3 regions of the Mesorhizobium kamtschaticum genome follow, and region 2 is predicted to be linked to each of the others. Evidence: predicted binding sites of a transcription regulator. Region 2 holds the regulator's gene; each other region holds the start of a gene.
The links. Region 2 encodes PhoB, which activates phosphate uptake and scavenging genes when phosphate is short. Its sites were predicted from a motif close to TGTCATNNANCTGTCAT; they were not measured.
Positions count from the first base shown of each region.

Region 1: a site for PhoB is predicted at 5,369-5,385, ahead of phnF (phosphonate metabolism transcriptional regulator PhnF). Genes of this name have one in related genera too.
Region 3: a site for PhoB is predicted at 5,884-5,900, ahead of olsB (l-ornithine N(alpha)-acyltransferase). Genes of this name have one in related genera too.

Region 1 covers NZ_JBWBWI020000002.1:195,415-205,559, reverse strand. The annotation lists gene AC0V7N_RS36720 (methyltransferase domain-containing protein) at 1-219, opposite strand, end outside; gene AC0V7N_RS36715 (aminotransferase class I/II-fold pyridoxal phosphate-dependent enzyme) at 277-1,428, opposite strand; partial or broken gene AC0V7N_RS36710 (ISAzo13-like element transposase-related protein) at 2,678-3,123, shown strand; gene AC0V7N_RS36705 (hypothetical protein) at 3,188-3,529, shown strand; gene AC0V7N_RS36700 (extracellular solute-binding protein) at 3,994-5,268, opposite strand; gene phnF (phosphonate metabolism transcriptional regulator PhnF) at 5,456-6,175, shown strand; gene AC0V7N_RS36690 (TauD/TfdA family dioxygenase) at 6,301-7,167, shown strand; gene AC0V7N_RS36685 (antibiotic biosynthesis monooxygenase) at 7,306-7,659, shown strand; partial or broken gene AC0V7N_RS36680 (IS256 family transposase) at 8,056-9,301, opposite strand; partial or broken gene AC0V7N_RS36675 (IS5 family transposase) at 9,789-10,145, opposite strand, start outside.
Region 2 covers NZ_CM149691.1:1,791,080-1,801,224, forward strand. The annotation lists gene pstA (phosphate ABC transporter permease PstA) at 1-213, shown strand, start outside; gene pstB (phosphate ABC transporter ATP-binding protein PstB) at 210-1,013, shown strand; gene phoU (phosphate signaling complex protein PhoU) at 1,039-1,746, shown strand; gene phoB (phosphate regulon transcriptional regulator PhoB) at 1,766-2,455, shown strand; gene AC0V7N_RS08820 (DUF6881 domain-containing protein) at 2,471-2,815, opposite strand; gene AC0V7N_RS08825 (ROK family protein) at 2,831-4,075, opposite strand; gene xylF (D-xylose ABC transporter substrate-binding protein) at 4,346-5,386, shown strand; gene AC0V7N_RS08835 (sugar ABC transporter permease) at 5,529-6,881, shown strand; gene AC0V7N_RS08840 (ATP-binding cassette domain-containing protein) at 6,895-7,707, shown strand; gene AC0V7N_RS08845 (CHASE domain-containing protein) at 7,859-9,499, shown strand; gene AC0V7N_RS08850 (YMGG-like glycine zipper-containing protein) at 9,586-9,831, opposite strand; gene AC0V7N_RS08855 (hypothetical protein) at 9,915-10,145, opposite strand, start outside.
Region 3 covers NZ_CM149691.1:2,240,539-2,250,683, forward strand. The annotation lists gene AC0V7N_RS11010 (ADP-ribosylglycohydrolase family protein) at 1-1,899, shown strand, start outside; gene AC0V7N_RS11015 (sn-glycerol-3-phosphate ABC transporter ATP-binding protein UgpC) at 1,933-3,009, shown strand; gene AC0V7N_RS11020 (hypothetical protein) at 3,027-3,224, opposite strand; gene grpE (nucleotide exchange factor GrpE) at 3,465-4,097, shown strand; partial or broken gene AC0V7N_RS11030 (trimeric intracellular cation channel family protein) at 4,208-4,839, shown strand; gene olsB (l-ornithine N(alpha)-acyltransferase) at 4,945-5,820, opposite strand; partial or broken gene AC0V7N_RS11040 (hybrid sensor histidine kinase/response regulator) at 6,107-8,390, opposite strand; gene acuI (acrylyl-CoA reductase (NADPH)) at 8,533-9,522, opposite strand; gene lspA (signal peptidase II) at 9,576-10,073, opposite strand; gene AC0V7N_RS11055 (TrmH family RNA methyltransferase) at 10,087-10,145, opposite strand, start outside.

The sequences.
Region 1 (10,145 bases), on a different replicon from region 2:
CTGCTCGTTCGGTTCGATCGCGATGCCTCGGGCTCCGCGGTCTGCCAACATGCGAGTTAGCTTACCTGTTCCGGCGCCGACATCGACGACGGCGCCTAGCACATTATGGGCACCGACGTACCGGACCAAACTGTCAACCACGATGGCCGAGTAATCGGGCTTGTACTCATAGTTTGCGGCCGAGTAACTAAAGTCGTTGAAAACAATCGCGGCTTCCATTTGAACTCACCTCGTGATGATCCCTTTATTCTCACAGTCGAGATCGATCGTCGGCGCTCATCCGGACGCCGGTCGGGCGGTACGCAGTAAGCCGGCCAGTATCTCTAACGCGCGACTAAGGGTCCCATGCTCCAAGGGTCGACCCAGTGATACACGAATCGACGCTGGTGGCTGATTGCCCGGCAACGTGAACAGTCTGGAAGTCTGGACATGCACCCCCAAGGCCTCCGAATGCTCGCCAAAGGCCTCCGACGACCATCCAGCTGGCAACGGCATCCACAGGTGTAGTGCGCACGGTTTCGTCTCGAATTCAAAATCCCGCAGGATCTCAGATGCAAGCCTTTGTCGCACTCGGCTCTCGTTCTTAACTTCCGTCAGGATCTTGTGGGCCGAGCCGTCTTGCATCCATGTCTGCACCAATGCGGCTGACAGCGGCGAAACGAACCAACTGGAAACGCTCCTCAAATTGGACCGCAGGCTGCTGACGGAGCCAGCATCAGGCCCAACGAGATATGCTACGCGTAGGCCGATCGAGATCGATTTGGCCAAGCTCATCACATACCAACTGATTTCTGGGGCATAAGTTGAAATCGGAGGCGGCGGATCATCGACTAAAAGCGCCTGAACATCGTCCTCGACGATCAGTACGTTATGTTTTCTCGTGATCGCGGCAATTTCTGCCCGGCGCGCGGCTGGCATTATCGAGGTTGTGGGATTTTGGACCGTGGGACTGGTGAACAGCAGGGCCGGTGCCAGGCGACGGCAGCAGTCCTCCAGCGCATCGGGGAGGATTCCATCAGAGTCGATTTCTACCCCGTCCAGCTTGAGGCCAAGGAGGTTGGTGAGCGGCCTAACCGCGGGGTAGGTGAGCAGTTCGGTCAGAACTAAATCACCTGGCTTCAATAATGTGCCAAGCAAAACGAGGAGGGCGCTTTGTGTGCCGCCCGTCACCAAAAGCCGATCGAGGGGAACCGAATCTCCCAATCGCGGCGCCAGCCATCTCGCCCCAAGGAGCTTATCGGTATCGGTGCCGAGGAACCGATGGTGACGGACCAGAGTGCTGAGGTCGTTTTCCAATACCAGGTTGCTGATCCCGTTTCGAAGGAACTGCGAGAACGCTAGCGGGGTCGGTGCCATGGTGCGACCAAGATCGATAGTCTCGGCGCTCGCCGCTGAACGCGCATCGAAAGCATTGAGTGAGTCTAGCATTGGTGTCTCCAGTTAAGTCGCCGCTTGAAGGGCCCGCAACCGGCCCCGGATGATGTGGGATGACGCAGGACCTACAGATTGCACATTCGATTTGGAATGGCGTATCGGGAAACCATCTGCCGAGAGCGGCAATGATTGATCCAGCCTCAACGGGGGATTCTGCGACCGCAGATGCATCCTTGTGATCCGGAAACCGTATCAAATATTGATTCCCACCTTGCGGCCGAACGTGAAATTCCTCGCTGTAGAAGATATGATGCAAGACGCGTTCTGGCGAAGTAACCGTGATCAGGGTGCCCGTTGAGACGGAGGTGGGAAGGGAATATCCGTTCTGGCTAAGAAACGCAGTTGTTGCCGGCCCGACAGCGACGACCGCATTGTCTACCGTGCTGATCTCTGTGCCGAGGCGTACAGATACGCCGTCGCGCGTCTGCACAATGGAGTCCACCTGCGCACGTCTCATGTCGAGCCGGCCTGTTGCGAAGGCTCGGAAATTCATCATCGTCACGAGTGCTTTACCGTTAAGCCACCACCCGGCAAAATCAACGCTGGCTCTACGATCGCGCCATCATTCAGCAAAGGCTCCAACTCACGGACCTCTGATCGCGAGCAAAGCCCGGTCCCGAAGCCAACTGCCTCCAGTGCTTCGGCCCGAGGTACCAACCGAGCGGCCGTCGCATCGCTCGTGGCGCACCGCAACGACCCAGTTCGGAACAGGAACCGGGTGGACGATGCTCTTTCACTGCGATATCAAGGCCCATATAATGTCTCACGCTGCGCTTCCTTTCAGATGCTTGTGGCTGTTGCAGAACATGATCACGTTTATCATCGTTCGAAGACGTCGTCCTGCGGTCCACAAAGCACCGCCGCCGCTTGTCCGGGTTAACGTCGAGGGACTTGCCAATTGCCGCTTAGCCCCGTGACGCACTGCTGACCTTCCTTTGATGGAATCATCGAAGCAAGTTGCGTGCCGAATTAGCGCTCCGTTTGCGTTACAGCGCTTGCCTGGTAACCGGTGGCTCGGCCTTGGCGACCAGGCTTGCGACATTCTTGTCCAGTTTCGGACACAAGAAGGTTTTCCTATAGACACGCATGGGAAAACAAGTGAAAGGACTCTCAAGCATGCAAATGCCGCAATCCGAACCAAACTCTGCCGCTTGACAATCATCAGGTGGCCAGATCGCGATAGAACGTGGGGCAGGCGCATGAAATCCGCGCAATGCTGCTGTTGGTCGCCGGCTTTCTCGGCGCGACCAGCCTCCTCATCACCGTCGATTGCGGTGGCGGCAATGGCGCATGCGTGCGCTTGTGGAAGCGCGAGCTTCAGACCTTCGCCAACGAAACCGGATTGGCCATTACTGTCGCCCACCACCCACCCGGTACGAGCAAGTGGAACCGTATCGAGTATCGCCTCTTTACTTCATCACGCAGAACTGCCGCGGCAAGCCGCTGATCAGCCACGAGGTCATCGTCCAACTGATCGGAGCGACGACGACGGACAAAGGCATCGATGTGCAATGCTACCTCGACGCAAACGCGTATCCCAAAGCGATCAAGGTCTCCGACGCCGAAATGGCCGCCAACAACCTTGCCCACGACGACTTTCACGGCGAGTGGAACTATACGATCTCACCACTGCCATGCACATCGATTGACCATGGACCTTTGGCTCCCAGCGCAAACCGCGCGATCTAGGGTTCTCCTCAGCCCATCCACCTCAAAGACAGCAACCGCCCATCTTACAATCAAGAGCACAAAGATGATCGATGTTCCTGAGAAAACCGATCTCCTCATCTCCAAGCTGAAGGATTTGTTACCGATCGACGCAGCCATCACCAAAGATCTACAGCGTAGCCTCGAAGCAAAATCGCCCGAGATCCCAATTCCCGCAAGGTGTCAGGTGGTTGACGTGCAGAATCTCGGCGACGAGGGCGGCGTTGCCTGTTGCCTCGACATCGGCGGTGACGACACGGCGGCTGTCCATATCGTCTCCATCACCCACCTCCTCTTCGATCGTCGCTTTCCGCTGTTCCGCGACATCGATGCCTACCAACGCCGGCGTATCAAAAAACTCAAGCGGCAGCGCGGCCGCGGCTTCTGACGCCATCAATCGCCGCGCGTCGATCCGAATTCCTCCCGCTTACGGGTCATCACATGAAGCGTTTGTTCCGCGCCGAGCCCTTAGCAACCGAATCCTACGTCATTTCAAAGGCTTGAACCACATCCGCCAACCCGCCCTGAATTTTTCAGGCTAACAGCCCCATCTTATGGCTTTCGAGCCAATAGTCCAGGAAATCGGCGCGGCGGGAGGCGAAGTTGCCATATGCAATGCGCGCGAGATGCCCGCCGCCGGGCAGAAAGACCAAAAGTGGGCGCTCGGGGTCCCTCGTCTGAGATCTGCAGACTTGCAATTCCAGCGTGCTCGATGCGCTTCTCTCCATCAAACAGGATGGATTGCGTTTCGTCTTCGAATCATGTGCGGAACCTCGATTTGGAAAGTGGATATTTGCCGGCTGCGCCGCCAGTAGCGAATGCCGCCCCCTGCATGCCCGCCTAGAAGGTTATTCAGTGAGCAGGAGAATCGCCAATGAGCTCTCTAATCTCGGCCGTCACTTCGGCGAGCGCTTGGTCAGGCGACTTGCGCAATGTCACGACTTCGCGCATGGCCTTGGTCAAGGTATCGTTCGCTTTCACGCCGTTCTCGCCGGGGAATAGATACCAGCCCGTCAGATCCTTGATCTGCGTCAGCGCGACCGCGTAGTTTGGATGGGCATTGTAGAAAGCCCGCATAGCACCATCGTCAAGCGTGCGGCTATTAACTGGAACATATCCGCTCTTCTTCGCCATGATCGCCTGGCCTTTCGGGCTCGAAGCGAACTTGATGTATTTCCAGGCTGCTTCGCGGCGTGCATCGTCGGCGCTGAACATAACCATGCCGTTGCCGGCGGCCGGAAGATGACCATTCTTGTGTAGGGGAATGGAGGTCATGACGTAACGGAAGCGATCGCCAATGTTCTTGTCGAAATTGCCGAGCTGGCTGCTTGTATTCCAATAGATGCCTAGCGTTCCCGCGATGAAGGTCTGGAGGGCATCGTTGCGCGACATGTCGACCTGGCCAGCTTCGCCAAAGCGCCGCAACATGTCCATTGTCCATTTCCCTTCCGGGCCGTCGATCAGCAGCGTCTTTTCGTCCGGGCTCATCATTGCGCCGCCGCGACTGAACAACAGCGTCTCGAATGCGAACGCGCTGCTGGCAGCATAATCGTAATAGATCCCGGAAATGTTGTTGTCCAACGCATCGATCGCCTTGGCGAGCGCAAAGATTTCGGGCCAGTCCGTCGGCAGCTTGTCGGGATTGCCGCCAGCGCGCTTCACGAGGTCCAGATTAAAAAACAATGTCGGCGTAGAAACCGCAAAGGGGATGGCGTAGACCTTGCCGTCGACCGCACCGATCTTCTGGACTATCTCAGGATAGCCCGCGGCGCTCCAGTCGCTGTCGCGAGCGATGTAGCCGTCGAGCGCCATCGCGAGCTTTTTGTCGGCATAGATGCGGATGAGGTTCAGGCCTTCATGTGACACGTCGGGCAGGTTGCCGGTAATCTGCGCCCTTAGATTGTCCTGCATAAGATCGCCGTAAGTGGCGAAGCTACGTGCAGTGACCGCGATATCGGGATTCTCCTTCATAAAGGCCTTTAACAGGTCATCATACATGGCAGAGAAATTGGCAGGCGCATAGGCAACCTGAAGCGTAATCTTCGAGGCAGCAGCGCGGGTATGGGATACTGCCAGTAGGCCAAGGCCAGCCAGACCTGTTGCCAGTACTTTTCGTCTTGTGGTCATCTCGATCCTCCTCATGATCGTAGGATGGCGGGTACCGTATTCGCCGAGCGGTGTAAATTTGTATGATTAACATAGACAACTATGTTAATAGTGATACCATGTGACAACCAGATGACGGGAAAGGGCAACGTTAGGCGTCTTGCCGACGCGAGCGGCGTCAGCGAGATGTAAAGCACGGGGATTGGAAATGGCGATCTGGCAGAACATCAGCGACACGCTTGTCAAGGAAATCGAAGGTGGCGTTTTGGAGTCTGGTGGGCGGTTGCCGGGCGATGTCGAACTTGCAACGCGTTTCGGGGTCAACCGCCATACAGTGCGGCGCGCGCTTTCACATCTCCAGGCCCGAGGACTTGTGCGCTCAGAGCGTGGACGCGGTACCTTCGTGGTCGAAGATGCCATCGCTTACCATATCGGGACCCAGACCCGTTTCGAGCAAAACCTGCTCGAAAACATGCGCGTGCCGACAAGGCAACTCCTGTCGTCGATTACCTATCCGGCACCGGCGGCAATCGCAGATCATCTGCAGATAAAGGCAGGCTCCCCGATCATGACGGTCACGCTGCTCGGCGAGGCAAACGGAATGCCGGTCCATTACGCTTTAATCCATCTTCCGATGGAACGGTTTCCAGACGTCGAGGAGGTTATTTCCCGGATACCTGCTGGCCAGAGCTTGCGGATATCGCTATCGGAAATTATGGCTGAGTTAGGCGTGAAAAACTTCCGACGCAAGACGGTCCGCATCAGATGCCGCCTGCCCGAAGCAGAGGAAGCCCGCCACCTGAAAATGTCGGCGCAGGACCCTGTTTTTCAGTTGGAAATTCTTAACATCGACGAAGCTGATGTGCCGGTGTTTCTCGGTGTGACGGCTTACTGCGGTAGCCGCGTCGACTTCATCCTCGACTACTGAGTTCCGTCGATCCAGACCACAAGCGTCATCGTGTCGTATTGCCGGAATTGACAAATCTAGTTGTCTATGTTTGATTTGCATCAACGACGCGATTGATGCGACTGAATCTGAAACGGAGATTGATATTGCTGACCGCAGAACCCCTTTCCCCCATGCTGGGGGCCGACATAACGGACATGGACTTGCGCAACCTCGTCAATGGCACCAACGGGCAGATTGAGGAGGTCCAAAGCCTTGTCGCGCGCTACAAGGTGCTGCGCTTCCGTGGTCAACAGCTCGATGCGGGGAAACTGGTTAAGCTTGCCGGCCTCTTTGGTCCGGTCCGCGCGTTGCGGCGTCCCAATTCGGGAGCTGCCGTGCATATTCCCGAACATCCGCAAATCAAGGTCGTCTCGAATGTGTCGCGTGACGGAGCTGTACTGGGGGATGGTGATTCCTCCGAACTTTCCTGGCATACCGATGGCAGCTATCTCGACACGCCGACTGCCCTCACCTTCCTTTACGGCCGCAAGGCCCCGAGCCGCCGGCCGCCCAAGACCTCTTTCATGGACCTTCAGGCGGTCTACGAGAGCCTTCCCAAGGCGCTTGCGGATTTCATCCTTCCTTTGAAGGCCATTCACTACTCGGTATTTGCCTATGCTCCGGAATATGCGGAAGAAATCCGGTCTCTTCCAGAGGGTGCCGACCGCCGCCACATCGGCCCAGCGCATCCGCTGGTGCGCCGCGAGCTCGCGACGGGCCGGCCTTCGCTTTTCCCGCCGCGTCAGCGAGAATGCCTGATCGAAGGGCTGTCCGCCGAAGAAAGTGAAAAGCTTTCGAACGTTCTGTGGAGCGTCATCGAACGATACCCGGGCTACTGGGGCGACAGCATCGAGCCGGGAGACCTCATGCTCTTCGATAACCGCTTTTCCTTGCACCGCCGCGAGTCATTCGACGCGCTCGAGGAGCGAATTCTCTGGCACGTGACGACAGACGGAGAGCGACCGCAATGACCAAGCTTGGAGCAGCCGGCCTTCGCTCGGCGACGGCCGATCTGTTCGGGAGAAGGGGCGCGAACCTCCCAATGGAGTTTGGTGGCAGCGCAAATTGCGCCACGATCGCGGCTCTGCCGGATGCATCCCGAGGGTCGCATGAAGGCTTACCGTGACAGCTACGTCGTGATCGTGACATTCGAGGTGAAGATGGCGTACCGAGGCGTGTTCCGTGAAGCCATTCTGGAGAACGCATCCGCCTCTCGCAGATTGGAGCCGGGATGCAGTGTGTTTGATGTCTGCGAAAACCAGGATGGGTCAGAGATTTTCCTCTATGAGGTTTACAATAGTGAGGCCGCATTCAAGGAGCATCTTTCCACGGAGCACTTTCGCCGGTTCGATGCTGTGGTCGCCCCTTGGGTCGTCGATAGGCGTGTCACGACCTACCACCGATTGGTGCAAGACGAGGGAGGGCGGGAGCCAGCGGCGTTCCGCTCGAGATCGGCGGTGTGAACATGAAGCCAGGAGATTGTGTGGCGGTGGCGTTGTCAGGTTAACAGAAGCTCGGCGTGACATTGCGTTCAGCTCCGATTTCAGGCGAGCGTCCCAGTTATTGCTGTCCGTCCCTCCGAGTTCTTCGAACTGCAGACCGCTTTCCTGCGCAAATAGATCGAAAGAGTCCGCCGAGCAGGCGAAGGGCTTCCACGCCGTGATGATGAAAGCTACCGAGGACGTATTCCAAGCCGATCAAGGATGCCTCCGAGAAGGCTTTGAAGGAACGCAAAGCCGCCTGATTGCTTAAGGCAACCCGAGACCGAAGGTCAGTACCTCGTCCACTGGGCACCTGGTGCCGTAGCGGATAGTGTTGGAAATCGGCGGAGCAGCCTCCGGTAGGTTGAGCTTATCGGTTCAAGCGGCGAGGTCAATCTGCTGATCGAGCGGCTTGATTGGAAGTGTCTCCCAGCCGTCGATTTTTCGCATCGAGATTTGACCGGATGCCATCAGCGCCCAGAACAGCATGGCTGCGGTTTCGGCCGAAGGCAGCACGGTCTGGGTCTTGATGCGTCGCTTGAACTCCTCATGCAGACGCTCAATCGCGTTTGTTGTTCTGGCGCTTTTCCATTGGCTCGGCGGCAGTCGGGTGAAAGCGAAGAGACGCTCGCCGGTCTCCTCCAGGCTGTCGGCCACCGCCCGGCACTTGAGCCGCCATTTGCGCAGGAACGCCTTGCGGCGGCTCTCGACCTCCTCCGGCGTGGCCGCGTAGATCATGTCGGTGTAATCGGCGCTGATCTCCTCGTGCAGGCGCTCGGGAGCGTGGGCGAGCAAATTCCTATGCTTGTGAACCGTGCATCTTTGAACCGGCACGCCGTCCCAAAGGGCCGCGATCGCCCTGTCCAGTCCGGGCGCGCCGTCGACGATGAGAAACTCAGGTCGGCGCAGGCCGCGCCCGACGAGATCGTCGAGAATGGCCCGCCAGGCCTCCGTCGTCTCGCCACCCATATTCTTGACCGCGAGCAGGATCTTCTGGCCGTCCGCGCGCACACCGATGACCACGAGCAGCGAGATCGAGGTCGCCTTGCGGTCGAGCCTGACACGAACCACCGTCCCGTCGAGGATCAGGCGCACGATCGGCTCGTCGGCCAGAGAGCGGGCATTCCAGGCGTCCCAGTCCGTCTTCACCTTGCGCCAGGTGCGGCTGACGACGTCCTTGCCGATCGCGCCGCCGAACAGCGCGGCGAGCGCACGCCGCACGCGCCTGGTGTTCGTGCCCGCCAGGTAGCTCGACGCGATCAGCGCGTCGGCGGCCATCGTGCGCCGCTGATAGGCGCGCAAGGCCTTGCTCTTCCACCGTCTTGTCCTCGCCGGCATCGAGGCGTGCCCGCGGAACCGTGATCTCGGTGGTGCCGAAGGTCCCCGTCAGCGTGCGCGTCCGGCTGCCGTGGCGGTGGCCGGCGACACCGGTGGTCTCATCACTGCGCGCCGCCGGCTGCCGGCCATAACGGGGACGGGCAAGCACCGCGTCCAGCTCGGTCTCGAGCATCGTCTCGATGAAGCTGCGCACCCGCGCGCGCAGGCCAGCTTCGATCGGATCAAACCAGTTGTCGAAAAGATAGCTCGTCGCCTCATCCCCAGGATGAACGGCTTCCGCATTCATGGTAGTCCTTGTCATGGCGTAGTCTCCTGTCCGGCGCTCTAACGCCGGATGATTCGAGGTTTGACACCCCGGAGACTACGCCAACTCACAATTCCAACCACTCCTGCGACGGCACCGGGCACCTCGCGCCGGTCTTCTCCTATTTGGTCGGACGGCTTGTCTGCCCGACCGCATCGGAGTGTCATCGTCTTCACGGTTTTCTGGCCTGAAGCGCGGCCCCTCTAGCCCCCACCAAACCCTGTCCACCACAAGTACCCACCGCCGCCGCGCATGCGGGCATGGCGTAAGAGCGGCAAACTCCTGGCGCGGCCGGCGGTTCGTCAAGAGATTGCTAATATTCCGTCCGAAACGTAATCATGCAGGCATTTGCGAGCGATTTTGACAGTGCTATGCCAGATGACGGCTGCGTCGCTTTCTCCATGCCCGACGGCCTGACCGGGGGACGCGGCGGCAGGTTCTTCAGCCGGGCGCGCTCGTCCTTCAGCGCCTAGGCTTCATGGACAAAGGGCAGCCATAGTTTGATTGAGGCGAGCGCCACGAAGCCAAGATAGGATTCCTTGGTCTTGTCGTAGCGTGTGGCAATACGGCACCAGTTCTTCAGCTTGTTAAACAGGCGCTCGACGAGGTTGCGCCAACGGTATTTCTCGCGATCATGCGGGATGGGGGCGCGGCGGTTGCTTTTGCGGGGATGACCGCTTGGACGCCGGCTTTGGCGATCTCTTCGCGGATAGCGTCGGAGTCATAACCCTTGTCCGCCAGGAGCGCCTCGATACGGTCGGCGATCATTCGAAACAGCGGGCCGAAGCCTTGAATATCATGCGCCTGGCCAGGTGTCAGGACGAAG
Region 2 (10,145 bases):
CCCCTTCTTTTCACGGCGCTGAACAACCAGTTCTGGTCGAGCAATCTCAACGCGCCGATGGCCAGCCTGCCAGTCACCATCTTCCAGTTCGCTCTCAGCCCTTACGAGGAATGGCAGCAGCTGGCCTGGACTGGCGCACTCATCATCACATTGACGGTTCTCGCGCTCAGCATCGTTGCGCGCAGCCTGACCGGACGCAGAGAGGACAAATGAGCCAGATGTTGTCTCCAGACATGACGATCGCCGCCGAGGCAGCCGCCAAGGTAAAGATCGAGGTCAAGAACCTCAACTTCTACTACGGCCAGTCGAAGGCGCTGAAGGATATCACGCTATCGCTGCCCGAGCGCAGTGTCACCGCCTTCATCGGACCGTCGGGTTGCGGAAAGTCGACGCTGCTGCGCGTCTTCAACCGCATCTATGAACTCTATCCCAAGCAGACCGCCGAGGGCCAGGTGCTGCTCGACGGTCAGAACGTTCTCGACCGTTCGCAAGACCTCAACCTGCTGCGCACCAAGATCGGAATGGTGTTCCAGAAGCCGACGCCGTTCCCGATGTCGATCTATGAGAACATCGCCTTCGGCGTCAGGCTCTATGAGAAGATCAGCAAGGCCGAGATGGACGGCCGCGTTGAGCAGGCGCTGAAGCGCGCAGCCCTGTGGAACGAGGTCAAGGACAAGCTCAATGCCAGCGGCCTCAGCCTGTCAGGCGGGCAGCAGCAGCGGCTGTGCATCGCCCGTACCGTGGCCGTGAAGCCGGAAGTCATCCTGCTCGACGAGCCGGCCTCGGCGCTCGACCCGCTGTCGACCGCCAAGATCGAGGAGCTGATCGACGAGCTGCAGGCCGACTACACGATCGTCATCGTCACCCACAACATGCAGCAGGCGGCGCGCGTCTCGAAGCAGACTGCTTTCATGTATCTGGGCGAACTGGTCGAGTTCGACAAAACCGAGAAGATCTTCACGTCGCCTCGCGAGAAGCGCACGCAAGACTACATCACCGGCCGCTTCGGCTGATCTCACGCATACGAGGACCAGGATCATGGCCGAACACACAGTCGCAGCCTTCGACGAGGATCTCGGACAGATCAGCAGGCTGATCAGCGACATGGGCGATCTAGCCGGCTCGATGGTCGGTGGCGCCACCAAGGCGCTGCTGAATTCCGACAATGCGCTGGCACAGCGCGTGGTCTCCGACGATGCCATCATGGACGCGCGCCAGCGCGAACTCGACGACCGCGCCATCACGCTGATCGCCAAGCGCCAGCCAATGGCCGACGATCTGCGTCATGTCGTCGGCTCGATCCGCATGGCTGGCGATCTCGAGCGCATTGGCGACCTTGCCAAGAACATCGCCAAGCGCGTCGGCACCGTCGGTCTCAGCGCCACGCCGCGCGACCTGTCGCATTCCATCGACGCTATGGCACAGCTGGTGCTGATCCAGGTGCAGGGCGTGATCGAAGAGTATGCGGCGCGCGATGCCGCGGCACTGGCGAAGCTGCGCGCCGACGACGAACGCATCGACGTCAAATACACCTCCGTCTTCCGCGAACTGCTGACCTACATGATGGAGGATCCGCGCAACATCACGGCTTGCACGCATCTGCTGTTCTGCGCCAAGAATCTCGAACGCATCGGCGACCACGTGACCAACATTGCCGAAAACGCCTACTATGTCCTGACCGGCACGCAGTTGCCCGCTAATCGTCCCAAGCAGGACGAGACGGCGATGTCGGCGCCCGCGGCCTGACGCAAGAGGTGACCAATCGATGATCGCGCCACGCATTATGGTGGTGGAGGATGAGGAGCCGCTGGGGGTGCTGCTCCGTTACAATCTTGAATCCGAAGGCTACCAGGTGGAGGTGGTGCCGCGCGGCGACGAGGCTGAAATCCGCCTGCAGGAGAACGTGCCCGACCTTCTGGTGCTCGACTGGATGGTGCCGGCGGTGTCCGGCATCGAACTCTGTCGGCGCCTGCGGATGCGGCCCGAGACCGAGCGGCTGCCGATCATCATGCTGACCGCGCGGGGTGAAGAAAGCGACCGCGTACGTGGGCTCTCCACCGGCGCCGACGACTATCTGGTCAAGCCGTTCTCGACGCCGGAATTCATGGCTCGCGTCAAGGCGCTGCTGCGCCGCGCCAAGCCGGAAGTTCTGTCCAGTGTGCTCAAGGTCGGCGACATCGTGCTCGACCGTGAATCGCACCGGGTCTATCGCAAGAAGAGCGAGATCCGGCTCGGGCCGACCGAATTCCGTCTGCTCGAATTCATGATGCGCCATCCCGGCCGCGTGTTCTCGCGCAGCCAGCTGCTCGACAATGTCTGGGGCGAGACGATCTACATCGACGAGCGCACGGTGGACGTGCATGTCGGCCGGCTGCGCAAGGCGGTCAACAATGGCCGCATGCCGGACGTCATCCGCACCATCCGCGGTGCGGGCTACGCTATTCGGGAAGATTAGACGGCGGTCTGGGGTTCACTCGGTGCCTTCCAGGCGAGACAGCGCAGCCCAAAGCGCGTCGAATTCAGCTTTGGTGATCTCGCGGACTTGCCAGTCACCTTGCTCGACCTCTTCTACTGTCGGCAGTTCCCCTTCGGGCAGGTGATCGCCGTTGAGGCCTCCGGGATATGCGAGGAGCACGCGACCATCGGCGTATACGTGGATTGCCCGACAACCAAGGTTCTCAGCATCGCATTCGAAATAGTACACGACTGGCAGATCCGGGTCTCCGGACGAGACATTCATGAGCCAGTGAACGGGAGGGCCGAAGTCCGGCAGGTAATATGTCACGCCAAGTCGGTTCTTGTAGCTCTTCATCATGGACATCGGTCGTGCTCAGGCCACGCTCTTTCCGGCGCCAGCTCGTGCCTGCACGCCCGGTGCGAAAATCTCCTGGTCGACGAAGGTCAGCGCACGCATGGCGCAGCCCTCGCGGATCAGCGGCAGTTCGTTCGGTTCGGTGTCGAAGGAAATCGATTTCGAGTGCTGGCCGCCGGCGGTCTGGGCGATGGCCTCGCGCAATGCCGGCTCGATCAGGTCGAAGGCGGCGGCACTGACGCCGACCATGGCGACGGGTGCGGGATCGATCAGCGCGAACAGGCTGCCGAGGCCATAGCCCAGTGCCTCGCCGGCCTTGCGGTAGGCTTCGCGCTCAGGTCCGTCTCTTTCCCTTGCGGTGGCGGCGAGTGCCCGCATCTGCGTGTCGCTGACGTCGGCGACCGGCTCGGTGTCCTCACTGAGCTGCCTGGCGTTGCGCCAGATGGCATAGTTGCCGGCATAGGCCTCGACGCAGCCGCGGCGCCCGCAGCGGCAGAGCGCGCCGCCTGGCCGGTGGATCATGTGGCCGAACTCGCCGCCCGAGGAATGAGTGCCGGTGAACAGCTCGCCCTTCAGCACCAGGCCCATGCCGATGCCGTGCGACAGAAGGATGGCGATGAAGTCGTCGCGGTAGCGCTCGGGATCGCGCCAGCGCAGCGCCACCGCCATCATGTTGCAGTCGTTCTCCATGGTGGCGGGGATGCGGAACTCGGCTTCGAGTATGTCGGCGAAGGCGATGTCGGTCTGCGGCGTGATCGGCGACCAGAGCATCGCCCGGGCCTCGGTGTCGGTGATGCCCTGGATCGCCAGCGCGATGCGAGCGACGCTGCGCACGTCGATATCGGGATCGTCGAGGCGCCGCCGTACGATGGCGACGCATTCGCCGATCAGCGCTTCGCGCGACATGGTCAGCGTGTCCAGCCGGCGCTGTTCCTCTGATACCACCTGGCCGGCATAGTCGATGACGGCGACGGAGAGGAAATTCAGCGACAGCACCACGGTCATGACAGCCGCGGCCTCCGGATTGAGGCCGAGGCCGACCTGCGGCCTGCCGCGTTTCAGTGCGCCGGCCTCGCTCGGCTTGCTCTCGGCCAGTATGCCTTCGCCGATCAGGTCGGAAGAGATCGCCGATATGGTCGAATGGCTGAGGCCGGTGGTCGCTGCGATCTCGGTGCGCGAGGGCCGACCGGCCCGGCGCACGGCCGTAATCACCATGGCGCGGTTGCGCCGGCGCAGATCGTCGTGGCGGATTCCGACCGACATCTTTCCCACATCCTCCTGGTCGCCGCGGTTCCTCCGGCCCCTCGAACGCTGCCGACGACACGGTCAAATACTGGCAGAAGCGGCCCGTCCTGTCATTTATTTATTCCGAGGCTCGAAAAAAATTCACAAGGGCATCAAAATCCATCAGAATCGTTGTTGACAGCGTTCCGGTGTTGGATCAGTGTTTTTTCGAGGCTCGAAAAAATAGAGCCTCTGTGCCGGCCTTCGGGCCAGTTTGGTCGCGCCATACTCGGCGCAGGGAGGAATATCATGAAGAGATTCACAGCCGCCATCCTGGCGGGTGTCGCCATGTCGCTGACGCTTGTGTCGGTCGCGCAGGCGAAGGACAAGGTCATCGGCGTCTCGTGGTCCAACTTCCAGGAAGAGCGCTGGAAGACCGACGAAGCCGCCATGAAGAAGGCGATCGAGGCCGCCGGCGACAAGTACATCTCCGCCGATGCGCAGTCCAATCCCGGCAAGCAGCTTACCGATGTCGAAAGCCTGATCTCGCAGGGCGCCAATTCGCTGATCATCCTGGCGCAGGATGCCTCGGCCATCGGCCCGGCCGTGCAGAAGGCGCTGGACGAAGGCATTCCGGTCGTCGGCTATGACCGCTTGATCGAGAACAAGGACGTCTTCTATCTGACCTTCGACAACAAGGAAGTCGGCCGCTTGCAGGCGGCTGCGGTGTTCAAGGCCAAGCCGGAAGGCAACTATGTCTTCATCAAGGGCTCGGGTGCCGATCCGAACGCCGATTTCCTGTTCTCGGGCTCGATGGAAGTGCTCAAGGCGGCCATCGACAGCGGCAAGATCAAGAATGTCGGTGAGGCCTATACGGACGGCTGGCTGCCCGCCAACGCCCAGAAGAACATGGAGCAGTTCCTGACCGCCAACGACAATAAGGTCGATGCCGTGGTCGCCGCCAATGACGGCACAGCCGGTGGCGTTGTCGCGGCGCTGACGGCGCAGGGGCTCGCCGGCACCGTGCCGGTGTCGGGCCAGGACGGCGACCATGCCGCGCTGAACCGCATCGCTCTCGGCACCCAGACCGTGTCGGTGTGGAAGGACGCGCGCGAACTCGGCAAGAACGCCGCCGAGATCGCCTCGCAGCTGGCCGATGGCAAGAAGATGACCGACATCGCCGGCGTCAAGGACTTCACGACGCCTGGTGGCAACACCGTCAAGTCGCTGTTCCTGACCCCGGTCGCCATCACCAAGGACAATCTCAAAGTCGTCATCGACGCCGGCTGGATCAAGAAGGACGAAGTCTGCGCGGGCGTCGCCGCCGGCAGCGTCGCGGCCTGCAACTGAGCTTGACCGTTTGAAGCAATGAAAACGCCGCGGCCCAAAGCCGCGGCGTTTTCTCAAAAAGATTTGTGTTTCCGCATCGCGCGGATAGCTTCTAGGCTGGTCTCGGCATCCGCGTCAGACGGCAAGCCGGTGGGAGGAAATCATGACCGATACGACGTCCAACCCGCAGGCCGACACCGCGCGTGCGTCGGAACTCGGCGCGCTGGCGCGGTTCCTGAAGGCAACCGAAATCGATACCCGCATGCTCGGCATGGTCGGCGCGCTGCTGATCATCTGGATCGGGCTGCACGTGATTTCCAGCCTGCGTCTCGGCGTCAATCCGCTCGATTTCGACAGCCGCACCTTTCTCACGCCGCGCAATCTGTGGAACCTGTCGGTGCAGACATCCGCCGTCGCCATCATGGCCTGCGGCATGGTGCTGGTCATCGTCATGCGCAACATCGACCTGTCCGTCGGCTCCGCCGAAGGCGTGATCGGCATGGTCATGGGCTTTGCTCAGGTGCATTTCCTGGTGCGGTTCGTCGGGCTCGAACTCGGCAATCCGTGGATCTGGGTTCTGGCACTGGTCATCGGCCTGGCGCTCGGGCTGCTGATCGGCGCCTTTCAAGGTTTCATCATCGCCTATCTCGAAGTGCCGGCTTTCATCGTCACGCTGGGCGGTTTGCTGATCTGGCGCGGTGCCGCCTGGTGGGTCACGTCAGGCCAGACCGTGGCGCCAATGGATGCCACCTTCCAGCTGATGGGCGGCGGGCCGGCAGGATCGATCGGAGCGACATGGAGCTGGGTCGTCGGCATCGTCGCCTGCCTGGCGGTGGTGTTTGCCCTGTTCAACGGACGCGTCCAGCGCAAGCGTTTCCGCTTTCCGCTGCGCCCGATCTGGGCCGAGACGCTGCTCGGCGCGGTCACCTGCGCCATCATCATGGGCGCTGTCTGGCTCGCCAATTCCTATCCGTGGCCGATCGGCATCGTGAACCGCTATGCAGCGGCCAACAACATCACGGTTCCCGAAGGCGGCCTGTTCATCGCCCACGGCATTGCCATCCCGGTGCTGATGGCGATCGCGGTCGGGCTGATCATGACCTTCGTCACCAGCCGCACCCGTTTCGGCCGCTATGTCTTCGCCATCGGCGGCAATCCGGAGGCCGCCAATCTCGCCGGCATCAACACGCGCTGGATCACCATGAAGGTGTTCATGATCATGGGCGTGCTGGCGACGATCGCCGCCGCGATCTCGTCCGCCCGGCAGAACTCGTCGACCAACGTGCTCGGCACATTGGATGAGCTGCTTGTCATTGCCGCGGCCGTCATCGGCGGCACCTCGCTTGCCGGCGGTTCGGGAACGATCATCGGTGCCATGCTCGGTGCGCTTTTGATGCAGTCGCTGCAGTCTGGCATGGTGCTGCTCGGCGTCGACTCGCCGCTGCAGAGCATCGTCGTCGGCGCCGTGCTGGTCATTGCTGTCTGGCTCGACACTGTTTACCGCAAGCGCGTTTAGGGGGAGAAAGTTCATGGCTGACAAAATCGCTCCCGCAACCGCCCCCGTGGGCACGCCGCTGGTCGACATGCGCAACATTTCCATCGCCTTTGGCGGTATCCGAGCCGTTGACGATGCCTCCGTCGATCTTTTCCCGGGTGAGGTGATGGCGCTGCTCGGCCATAATGGCGCCGGCAAATCGACCCTGATCAAGATCCTGTCCGGCGCCTACAAGCGCGATGCCGGCCAGATATTCGTCAATGGCGAGGAGGCTTCGATCTCCAATCCGCGCGATGCCAAGAAATACGGCATCGAGACGATCTACCAGACGCTTGCTTTGGCCGACAATGTCGACGCTGCCGCCAATCTGTTCCTCGGCCGCGAGCTGATGACCGCCTGGGGCACGCTCGATGACGTTGCGATGGAGGCCGAGGCACGCAAGGTGATGGGCCGGCTCAATCCGCGCTTCCAGCGCTTCAAGGAGCCGGTGATCAAGCTGTCTGGCGGCCAGCGGCAATCGGTGGCGATTGCACGCGCGATCCTGTTCAACGCCCGTATCCTGATCATGGACGAGCCGACGGCAGCCCTTGGTCCGCAGGAAACGGCGCAGGTCGGCGAACTGGTCAAGCAGCTCAAATCCGATGGTATCGGCATCTTCCTGATCAGCCACGACATCCACGATGTGTTCGAACTGGCCGACCGGGTCTGCGTCATGAAGAACGGCCAGGTCGTCGGCACCGCACGCACCACCGATGTGACGCAGGACGAGGTGCTCGGCATGATCATCCTGGGCAAATGTCCTCCGGGCGCCATTCCCGGGCCGGGCGCGCTGAAGATCGCGGCCTGAGGTCTGCCGGCGGCCCGGTATGGGCTGATCAGGCATGGCCGGTTGCCGGTCACGTGATATGCCAGTGATCGCGATGGCTTGGCCTTGCCATTGTGTTGGCCCGGCGACTTGCCCATAAAGGTCCGGTATTGCTCATGGACCGCATCATCCGTTGAAGAAACTCTTTCCGATTGTCGCGTTCATCGCCGTTGCGCTGATCAGCATGACCATGGCGGGGTTCGCCTATTTCGCGACGCAGGAAGCCTCCCGCATCAAGTTCGAAGCGGCTGCCGACGACGCCCTCAACAGGATCGAGAGCCGGATCGACCTGCATTTGTCGCTTTTGCGATCGACACAGGCGCTGTTCGACGCCCGCAATGGCGACATCTCCCAGAGCGAGTTCAAGGCGTTCTTCAACGCGCTGGATGTCGACAACAATTTCGCCGGCCTGCGCGGCATTGGCTTCCTCGGGCTCGTCAAGACGGGCGACGAGGCGGCGGTCGAACGCGACATCCTCCACGATTTTGGCGCCAGCCATCCGGTCTATCCGGACACGACACAGCCCTGGCGCGCGCCCATCATGCTCTTCGAGCCGCTGGATCCGTCCAACCAGGCCGCCATCGGCTACGACATGTTCAGCGAACCGGTGCGGCGCGCGGCGATCGAGAAGGCAATGGCCGACGACCAGCAGCACGCGAGCGGGCTGGTGCAGCTGGGCGAGGGCACGGGTGCGACACAGACCTTTACCGGCTTCCTGGTCTTTGTGCGGCTCAATGTCGAAACCGCTCCGGAGGTTATCAACGCATCGCGATCCTCGACCGCGGGCTTTCTCTACGCGGCCTTCCGGGCCCGCGACCTGTTCCAGATCGCACTCAGCCGTGCGCCGCTGCTGCCGGTCAACACCGAGATCTATGACGGCGCGGTGAACAGCGACGACCTCTTGTTCCGGTCGGAGACGCCGCCGGCTTCATCCTTTGGCGACCGGTTGCTGGTCACCCGCAAGATCACGGTGGCCGGCAGGCCGTGGATCGTGCTGTTCAGGCCGACCAGCGCCTTCTCGCAGCCGTCGTCGCGCGCCATTCCGGTGATGCTGGGGCTGTTCGGCCTGCTGGCGGCGGGCGCCATCGCGCTGGTGGCGCGCTATCAGGAGCGGGCCTATGAGGCGGCATCGCGCCTGCACGAGACGACCGAAAGGAGCTTGCTCGAAAAGGACCTGATGCTGCAGGAGATGAAGCATCGCATCAAGAATTCGATCACCAGGGTGCTGGCGATCGCGCGGCAGACGGCTTCGCGGGCGACCGACGTCAGCGAGTTTTCGGCATCCTTCTCGGCGAGGCTGCAGGCGATGGCGGCCTCCCAGGACATGCTGACGCGCTCGCGCTGGCAGAAGGCCGATCTCGCCGATCTCCTGCGCATCGAGCTAGGCCAGGTGTTCGGCAAGGACTTGCCCGAGGGTCTCCTGTCCGGGCCGGAGGTGCTGCTCGACGAGACCACGACGCAGGCGCTTGGCCTGACCTTCCATGAACTGGCAACCAATGCGCTGAAATATGGCGAAGCCGGCAATTCCGCCAATTCGCTCAGGAGTGATTGGGCGCTCAAGGTCGACTGGTCGGTGGAAGGGCGTGGGCGCGAGCGGACGCTGGCGCTGAACTGGCGAGAGGCCGGAAAGAAGAAAGTCGAGGCGCCGGCCGAGACCGGATTCGGCACCAAGCTGATCGACCTCAATGTCACGCGCGAACTGCGCGGCACGATCAAGCGCGATTATCAGGCGGATGGTCTGAAGGTGGAAATAAAAATTCCACTCACGGGCTGACGGCGCACCGTCAGACGGAAGGGCGTTCCAGCCATGAAAATCCGGAGACCAGCGAACCGGTCCCCGGATCGACTGTTATCGCCGAATCAGTTGCAGCGGGCCGTGTAGATCCGGCCGTGGCGGTCACGATACTGGCAATAGCCGTTCTGCAGCTTGCGCACCAGCAGGCCGGAACCTGCACCGACAGCCGCACCGATCAGCGCGCCCTTGCCGCCGCCGACCAGGCCGCCGACGCCGGCGCCGATCAGGCCGCCGCCAACCACGTCCTGCTCGGTCGAGGTGCAGCCGCTGAGAGCGGCCATCGCAACCATGGCAATAATCATCTTCCGCATAGAGTCACTCCTCACTTTGTGTCCACACTTTGGTAAGCTCCAACAGCCATTTAGCACGAAATGACGGCCTTTGCTGCTCGAATTTATTGTTGGCTAAGATAGTCTTTTTCTGGGCGTACTGCGTTCGATGCCATGACCAGGCTGGAAATTGCAAGCGAGGCGTCAAGGTTGCCATCGGGACGCACATTCCAGACGATCTGATCGTAGTCATCCTCGAGTGCTGGATCGACAGCGAGACATTTGGCGACGATACGCTGCGCCTGTCCCTGCACGTCGCCCATAGCGAAGGGGCGTTCGGCGGTGCATTCGCCGGC
Region 3 (10,145 bases), 450 kb from region 2:
GCGCTCGAGGATTACGGCATCTCGTCCGATTTGCCGGCCGAGGCCATAGGCAAGGCGTGGCTCAACTACATCGTCGAGGAACGCTCTATCCTGTGGTGGGGCGGCAGCGGCAATTCGACCGAGCATACCGCGTGGCTCAACCTCAAGAAGGGCATCCCGGCGCCGCATTCGGGTTCCATCGCCACCAACGGTCTGACGGTCGCCGAGCAGATCGGCGCACAGATATTCATCGATGGCTGGGCAATGGTTGCGCCGGGGCAGCCGGAGCTGGCGGCAAAGCTTGCCGAGCAGGCCGGCAAGGTTTCGCACGATGGCCAATCCGTCCATGCGGCGATGCTGTGGGCGGCGATGGAGGCTGAAGCCTTCGTGTCTGACGACATCGACCACCTCATCGATACCGGCCTGTCGGTCATCCCGCGTGATAGCCTGATCGCAAAGCTGATCGCCGACATCCGCGGTTGGGTGAAAGAATATCCCGACTGGCACGACACACGGCAGAAGATCGAGGATAAATACGGCTACGACAAATACCCGGGCAACTGCCACGTCGTGCCGAATCACGCGCTGATGGTGATGGCCGTGCTCTATGCGCCCAACGATTTCCAGAAGGCGCAGATGATCGTCAACACCTCCGGCTGGGACACCGACTGCAATGCCGGCAATGTCGGCTGCCTGATCGCCCTGATGCTCGGCCTCGACGGGATCGAGGCCGGCCCGGACTGGCGTGGGCCAATCGCCGACCGCCTGCTGATCTCCTCGGCCGATGGTGGCAACTCGATCAACGACGCGGTGCGCACGGCCTACTACATCGCCAACCTCGGCATGGCGCTCGCCGGCGGAAAGCCGCTCGATGCGCCGAAGGGCGGCGCGCAGTTTCACTTCTCGCTGTCTGGCAGCCAGCAAGGCTTTCGGCCGGTGGAGGGGCACGGCTCCGCCAATGGCGTTCGCGTCGGCAATGTCGAGTTCGAGAACGCCCGTGCCCTGACCATAAACTACGAGGCACTGGCACCCGGCCTGACTGCCGCCGTCACGACGCCGACATTCTCGCCGCGCGAGGTGCTGTCGATGCGCACCTACGATCTGATGGCGACGCCGCTGGTCTATCCGGGGCAAGTGGTCCAGGCACGCGTCGTCGCCGATCGGCACAACAAGGGCGCGGTGTCGGTTCGGCTGCGCATCCGCGCTTATGATGGCGATGACCATCTGCGCGACATTGACGGCGATGCGATCACCTTGAATGCCGGTGAGGACCGCACGCTTTCATGGCGAATGCCGGACCTGGATGGCCAGCCGATCGCCGAGATCGGTGTCGTACTCGCCAGTGACGGCAAGCGCGCCGACGGCCGCGTGCTGCTCGACTATCTCAGATGGGATGGCGCACCGGAACTGACGCTGCATCGCCCCGCCGGCGACAGCGATTTCTGGCGCATGGCCTGGGTCAACGGCGTCAGCTTCTTTTCCAAACGCTATCCGCCCAGTTTCCGCATTTCGCAAAGCCGTGACGAGGGCATCGTTATTCACGGCACGCGGCAATGGACCGATTACAAAGTCTCAAGCGACATCGTCATTCACCTTGGCAATTATGGCGGCGTCTGCGCGCGCGTCCAGGGACTGCGGCGCTACTATGCCGTGCGTGCCACCCGCAGCGGAAAGCTGCAGATCGTCCGCACAAGGGACATGGACACGCTCGTTCTAGCCGAGACCGATTTCGATCTCGTCTTCGAAAAGACCATTCCGGTGACGCTGACCGTAAAGGGTACGCGCATAGCTGCGCTCTTCGGCGGTGTGTCGCTCGAGGCGCAGGACATCAGTGCGGAGGCGTTCACCAACGGCGGCATCGGATTGCTGATCGCGGAAGGTGCCCTGTCTACCGACAAGATACATGTGAGCGGGACCTGAACGTCTCGCCTCACCAATCCCAGGAAGATCCCGATGGCTTCAGTCGAAATCGCCAACGTCCTCAAATCCTACGCCGGGCATGAGGTGTTGCATGGCGTCTCGGTCAAGATTCCGGACGGTCAGTTCGTGGTGCTGGTCGGTCCGTCGGGCTGCGGAAAGTCCACACTGCTGCGCATGATCGCCGGACTGGAGGACATTTCGGGCGGAACGATCAGCATTGGCGACAAGGTCGTCAACGACCTGCCGCCGAAGCAACGCGACATCTCCATGGTGTTCCAGAATTATGCGCTCTACCCGCACATGACGGTCGCCGAAAACATGGCGTTCTCGATGACGCTTGCCAAAGCGCCAAAGGCGGAAAAGGCCGAGCGGGTGGCAAAGGCCGCGGAAATCCTGGGCCTGACGCTGCTGCTCGACCGCTATCCGCGGCAGCTGTCGGGTGGCCAGAGGCAGCGTGTCGCCATGGGACGCTCGATCGTGCGCAATCCGCAGGTCTTCTTGTTTGATGAACCGCTGTCGAACCTCGACGCCAAATTGCGCGTGGCAATGCGCGCCGAGATCAAGGCATTGCATCAGCGCCTGCGCACCACCACCGTCTATGTGACGCACGATCAGGTCGAAGCCATGACCATGGCCGACCAGATCGTCGTGTTGAACAATGGGCGGGTTGAGCAGATCGGCAGTCCGCTCGATCTCTACGATCGTCCGGTCAACGTGTTTGTCGCCACCTTTATCGGTTCGCCGTCGATGAACATCATCAACGGCGTGGTCGCAAACCACAACGGCATGCCGGTGGTGCGAACAAGAGACGGAACCTTGCTGCCGGCCGGTTCACGCTTCAACGCGGTGGACGGAAAGATGGTCCAGTACGGATTCCGGCCCGAGCATTTGAGTGTCGTTGCCCCTGACAAGGGAATTGCGGCATTGATCGGCGTGGTTGAACCGATGGGGTCAGAAACCCAGGTTCATCTGACGATCGGCGGTGAACCGGCGGTCGCCGTGTTTCGCGACAGAATCAGCGCCCGCCCCGGCGAGACGCTCTTTGTCGAGCCTGACATCGCCAAGGTGAGCCTGTTCGACGCCGAGACCGGCATGGCGCTGGATGTTTAAGCCGAATTGGTGGACGGTTATCGCTGTCCGCCACCGCCCGTACTGCTTTCCAGCCGATCGAGATGCTCAAGCAACTCCCTGAAGCGATTGGGAATGTCGGCTTCGGCACGAAAAGCCGGCAAGGTGCGCAGAAAGCGCGTCATCGCCTCGGCGCCAAACTGGCGCCTGACTTCGGTGGCGAGCTTTTCTCCCTTTTCAGCCTTGTCGCGGGTCATCGTTTCAAAATCCTTTGTCGGTTCCGAAACTCCTCCAGCAAGGGAATGGTTCCCGCATCACGCTTCTGTGGCAAGCCAAGCCGGCAAATACGGTAAAATTTGAATTAAAATCGAAGGAGTGTCATTGATCACCGTATGGACCCCCGAAGGTCCTCCCGGTGCCTTACCCCTTGATTTTTGGCTGCCAAACCTCGATATCGGGCACAAAATCCACACCATTCGAGATGACGGGAAACGGCGATGAGCGACCAGGCAAAAGACGAACGCGCGCCCAGTGAAGCCGAGGCGGCCGAGGCCAATGCCGAGCGCACGGAAGGCAGCATCGACGGCGACTATGAAGCGCTTGTGCGACTGCTGAAGGAAAATGAAGAGTTGAAGGACCGCGCGCTGCGCGTCGCGGCCGAGATGGAGAACCTGCGCCGCCGCACCGCGCGCGACGTGCACGACGCCCGCACCTATGCGGTTGCGAATTTCGCTCGCGACATGCTGTCGGTGTCGGACAATCTGCGCCGGGCGCTGGACGCCATACCCGCCGAGGCCAAGGCGTCGGGCGACGCCGGCTTCAAGGCGCTGATCGAAGGCGTCGACCTGACCGAGCGTGCCATGCTGTCGGCGCTGGAACGGCACGGGGTCAAGAAGCTTACTCCCGAAGGCGAGAAGTTCGATCCCAATTTCCACCAGGCGATGTTCGAAGTGCCCAATCCCGATGTCCCGGCCAACACGGTGGTCCAGGTCGTGCAGCCGGGCTATTCGATCGGCGAGCGGGTGCTGCGTCCGGCCATGGTCGGCGTCGCCAAGGGCGGCCCGAAAATTGCCGCCGAGGCGCCGGTCGAGCCGGGGCCGGTGAATGACGAGGCGGAGAGGGATGCGTAGTTAGGGATTAGGCAGTAGGGCGGTAGGAGGATAGGGGGCGTCCCAACCCCTCCGGCTTCGTGTTAAACATACTGCCTTACTGCCCTATTCCCTTACTGCCTTGGCCTTCCATGCATCCCATCGCCCTTCTCGACTATGCCGGCGTCGCCGTTTTTGCGGCGACCGGGGCGTTGGCTGCTTCGCGCAAACAGCTCGACATTATCGGTTTCCTGTTCCTGGCCAGCGTCACCGGCATTGGCGGCGGCACGTTTCGCGACCTCATCCTCAACGTGCCGGTCTTCTGGGTGGGAAACCGCGACTATGTGCTGATCTGCGCTGTCGTGGCGGTTCTGGTCTTCTTCACCGCGCACCGCGTCGATCCCGCTACAAGCTGCTGCTGTGGCTCGACGCCATCGGGCTGGCCGCCTTTTCGGTGATGGGCGCGGCAAAGGGCCTGGCTATCACCGGTTCGCCGGTGGTTTCGATCATCACCGGCATGCTGACGGCAACCTTCGGCGGCATATTGCGCGATCTCTTGGCCGGCGAGCCGTCGGTGCTGCTGAGACCGGAGATCTATGTGACGGCCGCTCTGGCGGGCGCCGCGATCTTCACACTGGGCGACGTCGCCGGATTGCCGCAGATCGTCTCGGGGTTGGCCGGCTTCGTCGTGGCGCTCGCCGTGCGCGGCGGCGCGCTGCGTTTCGGCTGGTCGTTTCCGTCCTACAAGAGCCGGCCGGGAAGGCGGCCGGAAGATATTCCGTAAGAGAGGGATTAGGGGGTAGGGATTAGTCAGTAGGCAAAAAGCACGAATCGCAACGTCTTCACTACTGCCTACTGCCTACTGCCTACTGCCTACTGCCTACTGCCTTCACGCCGCGAAACGCTGCGCTTCCCCGCCATAGTAGTTGACGTAGCGGGCGCCGATCTCCTTGACCGGCATCACCACGAAGACGTCGACGGTCGAGAATTCGCGGTCGATGACGCAGCCGTCGCCGATGCGGGCGCCGACCCTCAGATAGCCCTTGACCAGGGGCGGCATCGCCGCGATCGCCGCCTTGGCATTGACCGCCTCGATCGGCATCAAATCCATGGAGCAGTACCGATCGGAAACCGCGCGCACGTCCCAGGCGGAGTTGGTACGGCAGTGATGGGCAAGATAGGTGAGCGCCTCCGCGTGAGCGGCCGGCACGGTGCCGTGGAAAGAGGCGCAGCCGGTCATCACGCCGATTTCGTAGTGGTTGATGTACGCCCAGATGCCTTGCCACAGCGCCTCGATGGTACGCTTCGAACGGTATTGCGGCAAAACGCAGGAGCGGCCGAGTTCGAGAAAACGCTGGCCGGGGTGACGGGCGATGAGCTTGGTCAGCTCGAACTCGCCTTCGGAATAGAAGCCGCCGGCGGTGGCCGCGATTTCTTGCCGCAGCAGGCGATAGGTACCGACGATACGGCGATGTTCGGGGCCGGAAAGCGTCGTATCCAGCACCAGAAGATGGTCGCAGAGCGGATCGAACCGATCGGCGTCGCGACGGTCCTGCGCCTGGAACAGGTCCTTCCTGGCGCCAAGCTCGTCGTAAAATACGCGGTAGCGCACTTCCTGCGCGGCCGCGATCTCGGCCTCGTTGCGGGCGAGCCGCACTTCGAGATTGCCGATACGGCCGAGTGCTGCGCCTTTTATGACGGAATCGACGTTACGTCCGGCAAGCAAGGCGCTGCTGGCGTTTGGCCGAGTGTCACATTCCGGCATAACTGTATGCACGAGTGATTCTCCTTCGAGCCATCCCTCTTGGCACGGGGATACGGTGTAGGTGCAACAGGATTGTGACAGTACCGTGATACGGCGTCGCGGGCAATACTTCGTCGGCTGGCGAAAACGGTCAACCGGCTACGTTAGGTGAGGAAACATGAAGCCCGTCGCGTTTGCGCGAGCCCAGGCAACGCGCGTCAGGTCCTTGTTTTCATGCATGTCGTCGTCGCAAAAACGGAGTCACTTTCGCGCGAAATGCACTAGCCGCGCGCCGGAAAAAACCTGTTCAAGCGGCGACCTGGCCCTCGACGGCGCTGACAAGCGCATCGGGGTCGAGCGGCTTGGTGACGAAGCCGCTGGCGCCGTGGGCGAGCACCGTATGGCGGGTTTTTCCTGGCTGTCGGCCGACAGCACCATGATCGGCACGGGCGCCGCCGATGTTTCCTCTTCATGGCGGCGGATCGCGGCAATGGCGTCCAACCCGTCCATGACCGGCATATGCAGGTCCATCAGCACCACGTCGAAGCGGTGCTTGTGCCCGGCGCTGGTGACGGCCTCGACGGCGGCCTTGCCATTGCCGACCACCTTGACGCGGTGCCCCGCCTTCAACAGCGTGGCGCGAGCCAGCATGGCATTGATGTCGTTGTCTTCGGCGATCAGCACGGACAGGCCCTGCTGGCGGTCGCTTGAGGCGCGAAGTGCCGGAGTGCGGCGCTTTTCCGGCTGCGGCTGGGCAAGGGCCGGCGCATGGCTGGTTAAAAGGACACGCAAAAGTGTTCCCCCGCGCACCGGCCGGGCCAGGAAGGTCGCGTAGCCGCTGGCTCGGAATTCGCCAAGCATGCCGCGGTCGGTCGGCGCGATCAGCGTGATGGCTTCGCAATCGGAAAAGCCGCTTTGGCGCAACCGCTTGAGCAGCCTGCCGTCACTCTCCTCCATGGCCGCGTCGACCAGAAGCGCGTCGCAGCCCTCGGCCAGGGGGGCGGCCTGCGCCACGGTGGTGGCGATACCGGCCGTGCCGCCATTGGCGCGGATGGTGCGGGCGATGGCGTCGGCCTCGACGGCGTTCCTCGACAGGATCACCGCGCGTCTGCCGGCAAGCACGTTCTGCCGGCCCTGTGGCGCCCCCGTGGCCTCCGTGGCTGGGATTTCGAAGACGAATTCCGACCCCTGGCCAAGCCGGCTGGAGACCGAAATCGTGCCGCCCATGGCAGCCACCAGGCGCCTGGAGATGGCAAGCCCCAGCCCCGCCCCGCCATGTGCGCGCGTCGAGGTGCCGTCGGCCTGCTCGAACTCTTCGAAGATCCGCTCCATGTCCTCGTCGCGCAGGCCGGGACCGGTGTCGGTGATGGTGAAGCAGATGCGGTCGCTGCTCTCGGTGCGGGCGCGCGCGACGCTGACCAGCACACCGCCGCTGTCGGTGAACTTGATGGCGTTGCCGATGAGGTTGAGCAGCACCTGCCTGACCCGGCCAGGATCGGCGGTGATCAATTGCGGTACATCCGGTTCGACGTGGCAGCCGAGGCCAATATCCTTGGCGAAGGCGCGCGCGGCCAGCAATTCGATGATGTTGTCGGCGATCTCGCGCACCGACATCGGCTGCGGCTCCGGATCGAAGCGGCCGGCCTCGATCTTGGAATAGTCGAGCAGATCCTCGATCAAGGCGAGCAAGGCGCTGGCAGAGGTCGAGACGGCGCCGACATAGGTCTGCTGTTCCGGCGACAGGCTGGTGTCGGCCAAAAGCCTGGCCATGCCCATGATGCCGTTCATCGGCGTGCGGATTTCATGGCTGACGGTGGCGAGGAAGCGCGACTTGGCCTGGCTTGCATATCGGCCCGCTCGCGCGCGGTGATCAGCGAGGATTCTGCGCGCTTGCGGGCAGTGATATCGCGGGCGATGGCGCGATGCGAAACCGCGCCGCTATCCTTGTCGCGCACCGACAATTCGATCCAGGAGAACCAGCGCGAGCCGCTCGGCGTGCGGATGGCGACGTCGGTGGAACTCAGGCACTCATGGTCGGAAAAGGCGGCGTCGGGCACGATGCCGACCTCGATGCCGAGTTCGGCAAGGGTCTTGCCGGCAAGGTCGCGCTGATCGGTTTCGACCAGATCGGCGAACACCTTGTTGGCATAGACGATGTAGCCGTCGCGGTCGCGATGGATGACGAGATCGCCAAGCGCGTCGATGAGGCCGCGAAAGCGCTCCTCGCTTTCCTGCATTTCCCACATGCGGTCGGCCAGCGTCTCGATCTCGGCGCGGCTGCGGGCGGTGGTCTCGTCCAGCAGCACCACGGTGCGGTGGACGCTGCGTCTGGCATGCAGGTGCATTCCAAGGCCGGCGAGGCCGGTTGCCAGCAATGCGAGGCTGATGAAGATCGGCGCCCCGGTCAGATGCGCGAGGCCCGCCAGTATGATGATGGCAACGAAGGTCAGCAGCGGCAGGCTTTCCCGCCTGGCCAATTGCTGCTCCGGCACCAGCGGCGGCGGCGCAGCGATGAACCGCCGCGCCGGTGCGGCAAACGCATCGACGTCGTCGCCTTTGTCCACCTGCTGGCTGTCGGATTCCGCGATCATGCGAAATCCTTGCCAGACAGAGATTATGGAAAATTGCGGCGGATCGTTCGAATTTTAGCGGATAGGGCGTTTTTGTCCCGGCAGCGGCGGATTCGCCACTCGGTTGGCAATCCGTCCGCCGTCCGCGACCCGCTCGGCGGGCTTACATATCGACGACGACGCGTCCGCGGATCTTGCCGTCGACGATGTCGCGCGCGGCATCGATGATGCCGTCGAAGCCGATGGTCGTCGACAGGCTGGCGAGCTTCTGCAGGTCGAGATCGGAGCCGATGCGCCGCCAGGCCTCGATGCGCACGGCCTTCGGCGCCATCACAGAATCGACGCCAAGCAGCGAGACGCCGCGCAGGATGAAGGGGGCGACGCTCGACGGCAGATCCATGCCGCCGGCGAGGCCGCAAGCCGCGACCGCGCCGCCATAGGAGGTCATCGACAGCACATTGGCCAGCGTGTGGCTGCCGACCGAATCGATGCCGCCGGCCCAGCGTTCCTTGGCCAGCGGCTTGGCAGGCTGGTTGAGCTCGTCGCGCGTGATCACCTCGGCGGCGCCGAGGTTGATCAGATAGGGGCTTTCGGCGTTGCGGCCGGTCGACGCAATGACGTGGTAACCGAGGCTGGACAGGATAGAGACCGCGACCGAACCGACGCCGCCGGCGGCGCCCGTCACCACGACAGGACCGCGGTCGGGCAGGATGCCGTGCCGCTCCAGCGCCATGACGCAGAGCATGGCAGTGTAGCCCGCGGTGCCGACCGCCATCGCGTCATGCGCGCTGATGCCTTCCGGCAGCGGCACCAGCCAGTCGCCCTTGACGCGGGCGCGCCCGGCATAGGCGCCGAAATGCGTCTCGCCGACGCCCCAGCCGTTCAAGATGACCTTGTCTCCCTTGCGCCAATCGGGATTGGAGGACGAGATCACCGTGCCGGCGAAATCGATGCCCGGCACCAGCGGCCAGCGGCGGACCACCGGCGCCTTGCCCGTAATGGCCAGCCCATCCTTGTAGTTCACCGTCGTCGCTTCGACCGCGACGGTGACGTCGCCCTCCATCAGGTCGGCGTCGGTGAGATCCGTCACAGCCACCGATTGCTTCTTGTCGGCGTCGCGCGAGACGAGGATGGCTTTGAAGGTTTCGGACATCTTTTCTCCGCGAGCTTGCTCGGTGTGGACTGTGCGGCAATGGCCGCCTGCGGTCAATCTTTGGAAGGCTTGGCGTTCGAAGGCTTGGGCTCGCGCCGCCAGCCGATGAGTTCGTCGAAGACGACCAGTGCCGCGCCCACGGAAATGAAGGCGTCGGCGAGATTGAAGACGGCAAAGGACCAGACCGGCGTGTGGAACAGGATGTAGTCGATGACGTGGCCGTAAACGGCGCGGTCGATCAGATTGCCCAGCGCGCCGCCGATGATCAGGGCAAAGCCGGTGCGGGCGATGACATGGGCCGATGGCGTGCGGGTGGCGAGGTAGAGCACGAAAGCGACGACCAGCACGGCGATGACCACCAGGCCGGTGTCGCCGAAGGAGGAGAACATCGAGAAGGCGATGCCGGTGTTGTAGGTGCGAAACAGCGCCAGGAACGGCACCAGATCGAGCTTTTCCTGGAAGGGCAGGCCAGCCTCGACCAGGTGCTTTATCCACTGATCGAGCGCAATGGCCGCGACGACGAGCAACGCGTAGGGGGACCATGATCTCACGGGCGGGCAACCTTCATTGCTGGTCGGCGATTGGTTCGAGCTTCAGCGCGCCGCGCCGGATCTCGAACAGCA